DNA from 2 places in the Telluria sp. Soil_C_11 genome. Region 1 is predicted to be linked to the other one. Evidence: predicted binding sites of a transcription regulator. Region 1 holds the regulator's gene; the other holds the start of a gene.
The links. The regulator LexA, encoded in region 1, represses DNA repair genes until DNA is damaged. The targets are predictions, from matches to a motif close to ACTGTATNNNNATACAGT.
Positions count from the first base shown of each region.

Region 2: AC3A6M_RS20145 (putative DNA modification/repair radical SAM protein) is a predicted target of LexA. The motif match lies at 3,078-3,095, and genes of this name have one in related genera.

Region 1 is NZ_JBDGIN010000008.1:115,403-121,527, reverse strand. Features, by position in the region: gene AC3A6M_RS15125 (replicative DNA helicase) at 1-887, opposite strand, end outside; gene rplI (50S ribosomal protein L9) at 1,083-1,535, opposite strand; gene rpsR (30S ribosomal protein S18) at 1,569-1,859, opposite strand; gene priB (primosomal replication protein N) at 1,899-2,192, opposite strand; gene rpsF (30S ribosomal protein S6) at 2,234-2,617, opposite strand; gene lexA (transcriptional repressor LexA) at 2,874-3,518, shown strand; gene AC3A6M_RS15095 (tetratricopeptide repeat protein) at 3,564-4,319, opposite strand; gene AC3A6M_RS15090 (tetratricopeptide repeat protein) at 4,404-5,204, opposite strand; gene AC3A6M_RS15085 (cystathionine gamma-synthase family protein) at 5,292-6,125, opposite strand, start outside.
Region 2 is NZ_JBDGIN010000015.1:72,952-79,076, reverse strand. Features, by position in the region: gene AC3A6M_RS20155 (EAL domain-containing protein) at 1-1,283, shown strand, start outside; gene AC3A6M_RS20150 (SEL1-like repeat protein) at 1,294-2,859, shown strand; gene AC3A6M_RS20145 (putative DNA modification/repair radical SAM protein) at 3,108-4,337, shown strand; gene AC3A6M_RS20140 (UdgX family uracil-DNA binding protein) at 4,334-5,839, shown strand; gene AC3A6M_RS20135 (TraB/GumN family protein) at 5,938-6,125, shown strand, end outside.

The sequences.
Region 1 (6,125 bases):
GCGTCGTTCATCTTCTGGATCGCGTGCGTCAGGCGCGGCCAGTCTTCGTCGATCAGCTTGCCGGTACGCAGGCGGTGCTGGTCGAGCTGGCCGATCGAGCCCAGCATACGCATGGCCAGCTGGGCGCCGCCCATCTCCATCGAGAAGATCGCGACCGGCAGGCCGGCCTCGACCGCGACCGCCTCGCCGATGTTGACCGAGAACGCGGTCTTGCCCATCGACGGACGGCCGGCGACGATCACCAGGTCGCCCGGCTGCAGGCCGGACGTCATCTTGTCGAGGTCGATGAAGCCGGTCGGGACGCCGGTGATCTCGCCCTGGTTTTCGCGGCTGTAGAGTTCGTCGATGCGCTCGACCACCTGGGTCAGCAGCGGCTGCACCGGGATCCAGCCCTGGGCGCCGCGGGCGCCCTGCTCGGCGATCGCGAAGATCCGGGATTCGGCTTCGTCGAGGATCTGCTTGACCTCGGCGCCCTGCGGATTGAAGGCCTTGGCCGAGACTTCATCGGCCACGGTGATGAGCTGGCGCAGCACGCCGCGGTCGCGCACGATCTCGGCGTAACGGCGGATGTTGGCGGCGGACGGCGTGTTCTGCGCCATCGCGTTGAGGTACTGCAGCCCGCCCACTTCCTCGGCCTTGCCGAGCTGGACGAGCGACTCGTAAACGGTGATGACGTCGGCAGGCTTGCCGGCATTGATCAGGCGGACCATCTGTTCGAAGATGATCCGGTGGTCGTAGCGGTAGAAGTCCTCCGCATGCATGAAGTCGGCAATACGGTCCCACGCCGCGTTATCGCGCAGCAGGCCGCCGATGACGGACTGTTCTGCTTCGATGGAATGCGGGGGAATGCGGAGCGACTCGATCTGCGGGTCTGCTGAGGTGTTCATGGCCGACATTATACCTTTTCCGCATCGCCGGCTGAAATGATTGGTGATTTTCTAAAAAGAAAAAGCGACGTTTTTTGGTCACCCAAAAAGCGTCGTCCCCGCGAAGGCGGGGACCCAAGTTCTGTTGCCGCCATCAATGCGCGAGCAAACCTGGGTCCCCGACTGCGCGGGGACGACGGGGTACTACTGTATTACTTAGGCAGCTTCGCCCACGACCGCAACGGTCACGTCGACGACGACGTCGGTGTGCAGAGCGACGGCAACCGGGTGCTCGCCGGTGGTCTTCAGCGGGCCGGTCGGCATGCGCACGTTGGCCTTTTCGACGGCGAAACCTTGCTTGCTCAGGGCTTCAGCGATGTCGAAGTTGGTCACGGAACCGAACAGACGGCCATCCACGCCAGCTTTCTGGGCGATGGTGATGGTCATGCCGTTCAGCTTCTCGCCTTGGGCTTGTGCGGCTGCCAGCTTCTCGGCGGCTGCCTTTTCCAGTTCGGCGCGCTTGACTTCGAACTCGGCCACGGCCGATTCGGTAGCACGGCGGGCTTTCTTTTGCGGGATCAGGAAGTTACGTGCGTAACCGTCCTTGACCTTGACCACGTCGCCCAGGTTGCCGACGTTGACGACTTTTTCCAGCAGGATGACTTGCATATTATTCTCCAGTATACGTGTCGTGACCGACGATTAAGCGTTGTGCAGGTCGGTGTACGGCAGCAGGGCCAGGTAGCGGGCGCGCTTGATCGCGGTATCCACTTGGCGCTGGTAGTGCGCCTTGGTGCCGGTCAGGCGTGCCGGCATGATCTTGCCGTTTTCCTGGACGAAATCCTTCAGGGTGTCGACGTCTTTGTAGTCAACCTGTTCCACGCCTGCAGCGGTGAAGCGGCAGAACTTCTTGCGCTTGAACAGCGGGTTCTGCTGTTTGCGCTTCAGTTTTTCCTTGGCTTTGTTTTTGTCGAACTTTTTACCGAATGCCATTTTGAGGCTCCTGTATCTAAATGGGTGGCCGCAATGTTTTTATGCGGCGGCACTGAAATCAATGATGTGAAACACCAGGGCTTTGCTGTTGCGGTTCTTCTTGGCCAGAAATCCCCTGAACTGGTGTACCGCTCCCAGTTCGGCATCGGCGAATCGGCCCGAAATATCTCCCGCGGCAACCGCGGCGATCTCGAACTCGACCTGCCTGGCTATTCCCGCCTCCGTCTGCTGCGATCCATGCTGCAGGATGCCGCTGACGATGGGAATGCCGGCCGGGGTGTAGCGCAGGATATCGCGTTCCGCGATGCTTGCGACCAGCAACAGCTCGTTCACTGCCCTTGCGCGCTTCTTTCCGCGTTTCTAGTCTGAACGGATTAGGCGGCTGCGACCGGAGCGGCGGCAGCTTCGGCGCGGTGGCTCTTGGCTGCGTCTTCGCGCTGCACCGACTTCATCATCGGCGACGGTGCGGTTTCGGCCTTCTTCATCTTGACGGTCAGATGACGCAGCACGGCATCATTGAATTTGAATGCGGTTTCCAGCTCGACCAGGGTCTCGTTGTCGCACTCGATGTTCATGCAGATGTAGTGTGCCTTCGGCAGCTTCTGGATCTGGTAAGCCATTTGACGGCGGCCCCAGTCTTCGACGCGGTGGATGTTACCGCCGCGCGAGGTGACCGTGGTCTTGTAGCGCTCGATCATCGCCGGGACCTGCTCGCTCTGGTCCGGGTGGACGATAAACACGATTTCATAATGACGCATGCAACACTCCTTAAGGACGTTTAAACAAATGCCCACCTCGGCGTCAAGACGAGTGTGGGAAGGGAAAGCCCGACATTATAACCGTAAAAACGTCAAGAGCTCAATCGCCGTGTGCGGTCCAGCGGGCATTGGCTGTGCCCGCCAGGCAAAAAAAACCGCCAAAACGCACGGAATCCCCTTGCGCCCGGCGCAATACTGTACAAAAATACAGGGTATCGAGTTTCACTCGCACCCCGCTCATCTACGCACATACACCATGCTTAAGCTCACCGCACGGCAAGAACAGATCCTCAACCTGATCAAGGAAGCCATCGACAACACCGGTTTCCCGCCGACCCGCGCCGAAATCGCCCAGGAGCTTGGCTTCCGCTCGGCCAACGCAGCCGAAGAACACCTGCAAGCCCTGGCGCGCAAGGGCGCGATCGAAATTTCTCCCGGCACCTCGCGCGGCATCCGCCTGGTCGGCAGCGCCGCGACCGACAACGCTCCGCTGCCCGCAGTGCCGGCCGCCCTGCTGATGTCGCTGCCGCTGGTCGGCCGCGTCGCCGCCGGTTCGCCCATCCTGGCCCAGGAACACGTCGAAGCCACCTATTCGGTCGACCCGGCCATGTTCTCGGCCAAGCCCGACTTCCTGCTGAAGGTCCGGGGCTGGTCGATGCGCGACGCCGGCATCTGCGACGGCGACTTTTTGGCTGTCAAGAAAGTGGATTCGGCCAAGAACGGCCAGATCGTGGTTGCCCGCATCGGCGACGAAGTCACCGTCAAGCGCTACCGCAAGAACGGCAGCACCATCGAACTACTGCCGGAAAACCCGGACTTCTCCGTCATCACGGTCGATCCGCAGAACGACGAGTTCGCGCTCGAAGGCCTGGCTGTCGGCCTGCTGCGTTCCTGGCACTAAGCCAGGTACTACGCCGGCCGGGCGCAAAGCCAGGCCGGCGGCGCGTCAATTGTTGACGCGGTTGTTGCGCCGATTCTCGAGTTCCTTCTCGCGTTCCAGGCTCGGCGTGCTCTTCACGATCTCGTTGTGTTCCTTGACCCAGGCGTCGGTGGCGTCGCGCCACACGGCAAAGTCGGCCAGCACCAGCTTGGCCTTGACCTGGGCGCTCTCGGTCAGGTTGGTATAGACCTCGGCCAATCGTTTCTCCGCCCGCTCCATCTCCGACTTGTTGATCAGCTTTGCCACATCGGCGGGGATCCGCTTGGTCAGCGGCGACGCCTCATTCAGCGCGCGCGCCTGGGCGTTATAGCATTCCTGCCACTTCGTCATGCTGGCCGAGACCCGGTCGATCTCGTCGCTCTGCTTGGAAACCGTAGGAAAGCGCGGCGCCGGGCAGCGGTATTGACCGGTGGTCAGGTCGGAGCCATCGTATTTGTCGACCCAGTAATCGATGTCGGCACGGTGTTCGCCGCGCCGGCGCATCAGGTCGAGAGAAGCGATGGCGACGCTATTGCCCTTCGCCGCGGCCTTGCGGAACCAGGCCTCGGCCTTGGCCTCGTCGACGGCGCCGGCCTCGCCGTACAAGTACATTTCGCCCAGGTGCTGCTGGGCCTCGATGTTGCCGGCATTCGCCAGCTTCGTATAGCGCTGCAGCGCGCCGGCATAATCCTTGTTGGTAAACGCCGCATTGGCGGCAGCAAGCTCGTCGGCGGAGCAGGTTCCCGCCAACAGCATGCTCAGGCAAAAAACGACAGTTTTCACGTGCGATCGATCTATGCAGTTGAGTAATGGCACATGATATCGCCTGGATCGGCGAGTGCCAATTACTCAACTGTAACGGCAAGTTCAGTGATTTGCCGGATTGGCGCCCCGGGGGGCATTGGCCAGTGCCTGATTCCCCTCGTACACCCGGCGCAGATCGGTCGTGATCTGCATTTTGTTGCGGGCGGTTTCCTCGGCGTTCTTCTTGTTCACATCGGCGACGTAGGTATTGGTCGCCTTGGACCAGGCGTCACGCTGGGCCAGCACCGCCGACGCGCTATCGCCCATCGAACGTGCGACATTCGCGAACACCTGATCGAGATGCGACTGGGTCTGGCTGATCTCCGCCGGCGTCATCATGTCGAGCACATCCTTGGGCACATGTTTCAATACCGGCGACAGGCTCTTGAGATTGGCAACGGCGCCGTTATAGCATTCCTGCCAGGTTGCCACGTCATCCGAAACCTTCTTGATTTCGGAATTCGTTTTCGAGACGACTGGAATGGTCGGCGCAGCGCAGGCGTATTTACCCGAAGTCAGATCTTCGCCTTTATATTCCTTCATCCAATAGACGATTTCATTACCTCGCGTCTCGCGGCGGTTCAGGGATTGCAGCGATTCCGCCGCATCCTTGTTGCCGGCCGCTGCCGATTTCTGGAACCAGGCAGCTGCCTTTTTCAGATCGGGTGCAGTACCGTCGCCAAACCAGTACATTTCTCCAAGGCGAAATTGTGCTTCCGCATTTCCTGCTTCTGCAAGCCGGGCATAGATAGGCAGCGCCCGTCCATATTCCTTGGCATTCAACAGTTTATTTGCCTCATTCAGATCGTCAGCAAATACAACGCCGGAAATCAGCATCAGGGATACGCACAATAACTTTTTCATCTGAATCTCCACGTTAGGGGCAATGAAGCTTCATGGTAGGTAGAGATTGCCAGGACTTCAAGCCAATATGCATAAGATCGCTGTTTATTATGTTGCGTTATGTTGCAATGATGTCGGCGATAATGCTTCGCCGAAATCGCGCAGCAAATCCTGCGTATCCTCGATCCCCACCGACACCCGGATCAGCGACTCGGCAATGCCCATGCTGGCGCGGCGCTCCGGTCCCATCTCGAAGAAGATCGTGTGCGCGACCGGGATCACCAGGGTGCGCGTGTCGCCCAGGTTGCTGGCCGGAATAGCTATCTTCAGGCGGTTCAGGTAGTCGAAGCAGTCGGTGCCCTCCTTCAGCTCGAAGCTGAACAGCGAACCATAGGCGCGGAACAATGTCGTCGCCAGGCCGTGCTGCGGGTGCGAGGCCAGGCCCGGATAGTGGACCGCGGCGACCCGTTCGTCGGCTTCCAGCATCTGCGCGAGCGCCAGCGCGTTGGCACAGGTGCGGTCCATGCGCAGGGCCAGGGTTTCGGCCCCGACCGCGATGTGGTGGGCCGCTTCCGGGGCCAGCGAGGCGCCGAAGTCGCGCAGCGATTTGGCGCGCAACTGGGCCATGCCCTGGGCCTTGGCCGGCTGCTTGCGGAAGTTCGGCGCGATGTTCGGATAGGCGCTCCAGTCGAACAGGCCGGTGTCGGTCAGCGCGCCGCCCAGCGCCATGCCGTGGCCGCCGATCGACTTGGTCAGGGAGTTGACGACCAGCCCGGCGCCCACCGCCTTCGGGCGGAACAGCCAGGGCGTGGTCATGGTGTTGTCGACCACGTAGAGAATCCCGCGCTCGCGGCACAGTTCGCCGATGCGCGCCAGGTCGGCGATCTGGGTGCGCGGATTGGCGATGGTCTCGACGAACACCAGGCGGGTATTTTCCTTGAG
Region 2 (6,125 bases), on a different contig from region 1:
TGTTCAAGGACCGGCTCGGCCTGGCCGTGATCCAGGCCAAGCGCAAGCAGACCGAGCTCGCGGTGATGTTCATCGACCTGGACCGCTTCAAGCTGGTCAACGACACCCTGGGCCACGTGAAGGGCGACGAGCTGCTGCAGCAGGTCGCGGTGCGCCTGAAGGAATGCCTGCGCAAGGGCGACACCCTGGCGCGCCAGGGTGGCGACGAATTCACCATCGTGCTGCCCGAGCTGCGCGACCGCGACGACGCGCGCATGGTCGCCGACAAGTTCCTGGAGTGCCTGCAGCTGCCGTTCGACCTGGACGGCCACCAGGTCCACATCTCGGCCTCGATCGGCATCGCGATCTACCCGGGCCACGGCGAGTCGATCGACGAACTGCTGCGCCACGCCGACATCGCCATGTACCAGGTCAAGGGGCAGGGCAAGAACGGCCACGCGTTCTACGACGCCTCGATGCAGGACATCTCGCACCAGAAGATCGCGCTCGGCCAGATGCTGCGCCGCGCGCTGGAGAACGACGAGCTGGAGATGTACTACCAGCCGCAGATCGACGCCGCCAGCGGCCGCATCGTCGGCGCCGAGGCGCTGATGCGCTGGAACCACCCGACCCGCGGCATCGTCACGCCGGGCGAGTTCCTGCCGTTCGCCGAAGAGAACGGACTGATGATCCCGATCTCGGACTGGATGATCGGCGCCCTGTGCCGCGACATGCTGCAGTGGAAGAACATCTGCGCCAACCAGGTGCGGCTGTCGCTGAACCTGTCCCCGCAATACCTGGACCGCGGCGACTTCTTCGAGAAGATGCGCGGCGCCCTGGTGCGCTACGGGATCGCGCCGAGCCAGATCGAAGTCGAGATCACCGAGAACATCTGCATCCGCAATCCGCAGCACGCGATCGAGCAGCTCAACAAGCTGGGCCAGCTCGGCGTGTCGGTCGCGATCGACGATTTCGGCACCGGCTATTCCTCGCTGGCCTACCTGCACCGCTTCCCGGTCCACACGATCAAGATCGACCAGTCCTTCGTCAAGGAGATCCACGACGAGTACGGCCACTATCCGGTGGTGCTGGCGATCATCTCGATCGCGCGCGGGCTGGGCCTGAACCTGATCGCCGAAGGCGTCGAGACGGAGTCGCAGGCGCGCTACCTGCGCGCGAACGGCTGCATGACGATGCAGGGCTACCTCTACCACCGTCCGATGCCGCTGGGCCGCTTCACGGACGTGCTGCGCGGGCAGGGTTTGCCGGCCGGCAGCGGCAACGTGCTGGCCTTCCAGGCCTAAGAGTTGCGCCATGCCCGATACCGCCGCCACCGGTCACACCGCTGAATTCCTGCGTGTAAAAGCGCTGGCCGAGCGCGGCGTCGCCAGCGCCCAGCACAGCCTCGGCTTCATGTACGTGAACGGCCAGGGTGTGCCGAAGAACTACGAGCTGGCGGTGGCCTGGTACCGGATGGCGGCCAGCGCCGGCCTCGAACAGGCCCAGTACAACCTCGGCGTGATGTACCAGAAGGGCCAGGGCGTGGCGCAGGACCTCGGGCAGGCCGTGCACTGGTACACCCAGGCGGCCGAGCAGGGCTATGCGGCGGCCCAGTACAACCTGGGCTGGCTGTACGCCAAGGGCCAGGGCATGCCCACCGACGTGCACCAGGCCCTGCACTGGTTCGGCAAGGCGGCCGAGCAGGGCGACCCGGGCGCCCAACACAACCTCGGCATGATGTACGAGGGCGGCAAGGGCGTGGCCCAGGACATCGGGCGCGCCATCGAATGGTACCGCCGCGCCGCCGAGCAGAATTACGCGCGCTCCCAGTTCAACCTGGCCCTTCGTTATGACAGCGGCCAGGGTGTGGAACGCGATGTGCAGCAGGCCATCCACTGGTTCCGCAAGGCGGCCGAGCAGGGCTACGCGCCGGCCCAGTTCAACCTCGGCCTGCGCTACGACAAAGGGCAGGACCTGCCGCAGGACAGCGAGAAGGCGGTCCTGTGGTACGGCCGCGCCGGCGAGCAGGGCCACGCCAGCTCGCAGTTCAACCTGGCCCTCATCTACGACAGCGGCCACGGGGTCGCACGCGATCCGGACCTGGCGCTGCACTGGTTCCGCAAGGCCGCCGAGCAGGGGCACGCCGGCGCCCAGGACAACCTCGGCCTGCGCTACGAGCACGGCCAGGGCGTGGACCAGGATGCCGGCCAGGCGGCCGACTGGTACCGCAAGGCGGCCGAGCAGGGCTTCGCCGGCGCCCAGTACCACCTCGCCCAGCTGATCGATGCGGGGCACGGCGTCCCGCAAGACCCGCCGCAGGCGCTGGACTGGTACCGCAAGGCCGCCGAACAGGGCCACCTGCGCGCCCAGTTCGACCTCGCGCTGCGCTTCGAGAACGGGATCGGCGTCGACCAGGACGCCGGCCAGGCCATGCTCTGGTACGGCAAGGCCGCCGACCAGGAATACGCGCCGGCCCAGTACATGCTGGGCCAGCTGCTGGACCGCGACGATTCCGGCGCCGTCGACCCGCGCCGGGCCTACGAGTGGTACCGCAAGGCCGCCGACCAGGGACATGCCCTGGCCCAGTTCGCGCTCGGCCTGCGCTACGACAGCGGCCATGGCGTCGAACGCGACTACGAAGCCGCCCATTTCTGGTACCTGTGCGCCGCCCGCCAGGGCCATGCGCGCGCCCAGTTCAACCTCGGGGTCATGTATGCCAGCGGCCAGGGCGTCCACAAGGACCTGATCGAAGCCTATGCCTGGCTGCACCGCGCCGGCGCCGCCGGCGTCGTTCCCGCCACCAGCTATATCAAGCGCATCGCCGCACGCATGGAGCCCGAGTTGCTGGCCCAGGCCCACGGCTACGTCGGCGCCGCGTGAGGGGGCATCGAAGAAGCTGCTGCGCGTTGCAGTTCCGTTCTGCGATGCTCGCTGTACCGAAGTACGGCTGCGCTTCTCGAACGGAACTGCCGCCGCTCGCTACGCTCCTTCGAGGCCCCGTGACGCCGCGGGCGCGCTGGCCGGCGCGCTGAACGTCCACGCGGCCCGATGGCGCTGCGTGCGTTCGCGCACCGCTGTCCCGACACAAAGTGCGGTATACTGTACATCCATACAGTATTTACTGCGCAATGGAACTCAAAGACAAACTCGAGATCCTGGCCGACGCCGCCAAATACGACGCTTCCTGCGCCAGCAGCGGGGCGCCCAGGCGAGATTCCGTCGACAAGGACGGCCTCGGCGCCACCAACGGCATGGGCATCTGCCACAGCTACACGCCGGACGGGCGCTGCGTGTCGCTGCTGAAGATCCTGCTGACCAACTTCTGCATCTACGATTGCCAGTACTGCGTGAACCGCCGCACCTCGAACGTGCCGCGGGCCCGCTTTTCGGTCGACGAAGTGGTCAAGCTGACCCAGGATTTCTATCTTCGCAATTACATCGACGGGCTGTTCCTCAGCTCGGGCATCATCCAGTCCAGCGACTACACGATGGAGCAGCTGGTCGAGGTTGCGCGGCGCCTGCGCGAAGAACATAACTTCCGCGGCTACATCCACCTGAAGACCATTCCGGACGCCGACCCGCGCCTGATCGAACTGGCCGGCAAGTACGCCGACCGGCTGTCGGTGAACATCGAGCTGCCGACCCAGGACAGCGTGAGCCGCCTGGCGCCCGAAAAGAACGTCCACACGATCAAGCTGGCGATGGGCTCGATCCGCACCAGGCTCGACGAAAAGGACAACCATCCGAAGGCGCCCAGCTTCGCGCCGGCCGGGCAGAGCACCCAGATGATCGTCGGCGCCGACGCCAGCGACGACCAGACCATCCTGAATACGGCCCAGACCCTGTACGGCAGCTACAAGCTCAAGCGCGTGTACTACTCGGCGTTTTCCCCGATTCCGCAGAGCCCGTCCAGCGTGCCTTCCGCGCCGCCGCCGCTGCTGCGCGAGCATCGCCTGTACCAGGCCGACTTCCTGTTGCGCGGCTACGGCTTCACGGCCGGCGAATTGATGCCGGCGGCCGGCAACCTGGCGCTCGACATCGACCCCAAGCTGGCCTGGGCGCTGTCCAACCGCGAGCACTTCCCGCTCGACCTGAACCGCGCCGACGAGGGCATGATCGCGCGCGTGCCCGGCATCGGGCTGCGCTCGGCCAAGCGCCTGATCGACCTGCGCCGGCTGCGCCGCATCCGCTGGGAAGACCTGTCGCGCCTGCGCTGCAGCCTGAAGAAGCTGGCGCCTTTCGTGGTCACCGCGGACTACAAGCCGGCGCAAGGGGCCGCCTCTTCCGAACTGCTGCGCCGGACCATGGCCGACGCCCCGCAGCAGATGAACCTGTGGCCGGAGTTGCAGGCGGCATGAGCGCCATCGACCACCAGCGCGCGGGCCAGCCGCTGCTGGTCGAGACCTTCGCCGCATGGCGCGAGGCGGCGCGCGAGCTGCTGGTGCACGACGTGCCGCCGGAAGCGGTCACCTGGAGCACCCCGCACGCGGGCGGCGACCTGTTCTCGGGTGCGCCGTCCACGGCCGAGCCAACGCATAATCCTTCCAACCCGCCGCCAGCGCCGGATGCCCCGCGCCACCCACCGCCGCACATCCCGCGCTCGCTGATGGACATGCTGCAAAGCGCCGCCTGCTGCCGCGTGCCGGACCGCTGGGCCTTCCTGTACCGCGTGATCTGGCGCTGGCAGCAGGGCGAGCACGAGGTGCAGTCGCCGGCCGACGAGGATGGCGCGCGCCTGCATGCGATGGTGAAGGCGGTGCACCGCGAGGAGCACGACATGCATGCCTACATCCGATTCCGCGAGCGACCGCCCGAGGCCGGGCCGCCGCGCTTCGTCGCCTGGTACGAACCGCAGCACGACGTGCTGCCCCAGGTGGCCGAGCATTTCATTTCCCGCATGGGCCGGGTCAGCTGGATGATTGCCACGCCCGAGGCCAGCGTGCTGTGGGATGGCCAGACCCTGCACAACACCGGTCCGCTGGTGAAGAATTCCGACGATCTCGAAGACACTGGCGAAGCCCTGTGGCTGACCTATTACCGCAGCGTGTTCAACCCGGCGCGCCTGAACCAGTCGGTGATGCAGCAGCATATTCCCTCGCATCGCTGGAAAAATTTGCCAGAAGGAAAAATCGTGCCGCAGATGATTTCCGAAGCGTCGCTGGGCGCGCGCAAGACCGGCCAGTTCCAGGCCGTCGGCCAGCGCAAGGGGACGACCATCCCGATCGCCCCCGAGGATGCCCAGCCGGAGCGCCAGCAGCCCTCGAAGCTCGACGAATGCCGGCGCTGCGAGCTGTGGCAGTTCGCGACCCAGGCCGTCGGCGGCGAAGGGCCGAAGAAGGCGAAGATCATGTTCGTGGGCGAGCAGCCGGGCGACCAGGAAGACCTGGCCGGCCAGCCCTTCGTCGGCCCGGCCGGCAAGCTGCTCGACCGCGTGTGCGAGGCGGCCGGCGTCGACCGCGAGACGATCTACGTGACCAACGCCGTCAAGCATTTCAAATGGGAGCCGCGCGGCAAGCGCCGCCTGCATAAGACCCCGGCGCAGAAGGAAATCGAAGCCTGCCACTACTGGCTCGAAAAGGAACTGGCCCACGTGAAGCCGACCGTGATCGTGGCGCTGGGCGCGACCGCGCTGAAGTCCGTGATGGAGACGGCCAACGTCACCCTGAAGGCGACCCTTGGCAAGCCGGTCTTCCACGACGGGTACTGGGTCGTCACCACCTATCACCCGTCCTACGTGCTGCGGGTGCCGGGCGAGGATGCCAAGCGCGAAGCCTTCCAGATCATGGTGGACAGCCTGAAGCTGGCCCATGAGCTCCTGGACCGGCAACCGGAAGAGCCGCCGGCATCGAACTATCCGTAACTCCAGGATATGCATGCCTTGTAACAAGCTGTTGCGCGCGTAGCCTTCCCGATGCCATTTAGGTAATCTTTGGCAACACAACAATAAGGGAGTCCTCGATGGTTGCCGCACGCCTTGCCTGTGTCTTGTCCCTGGGTCTGCTGAGCGCCGCGGCGCTGGCGCAGACCGATCCGCCGTCCAGCCGCGACGAGCCGGCGGCCGCGCAGCCGGCCGACGAGCTGCCCGCGGCCCAGGTCCTCGTCTCCGGAAAACGCCCCGGCCCCGGCCTGTGGAAGGTGTCGAAGGA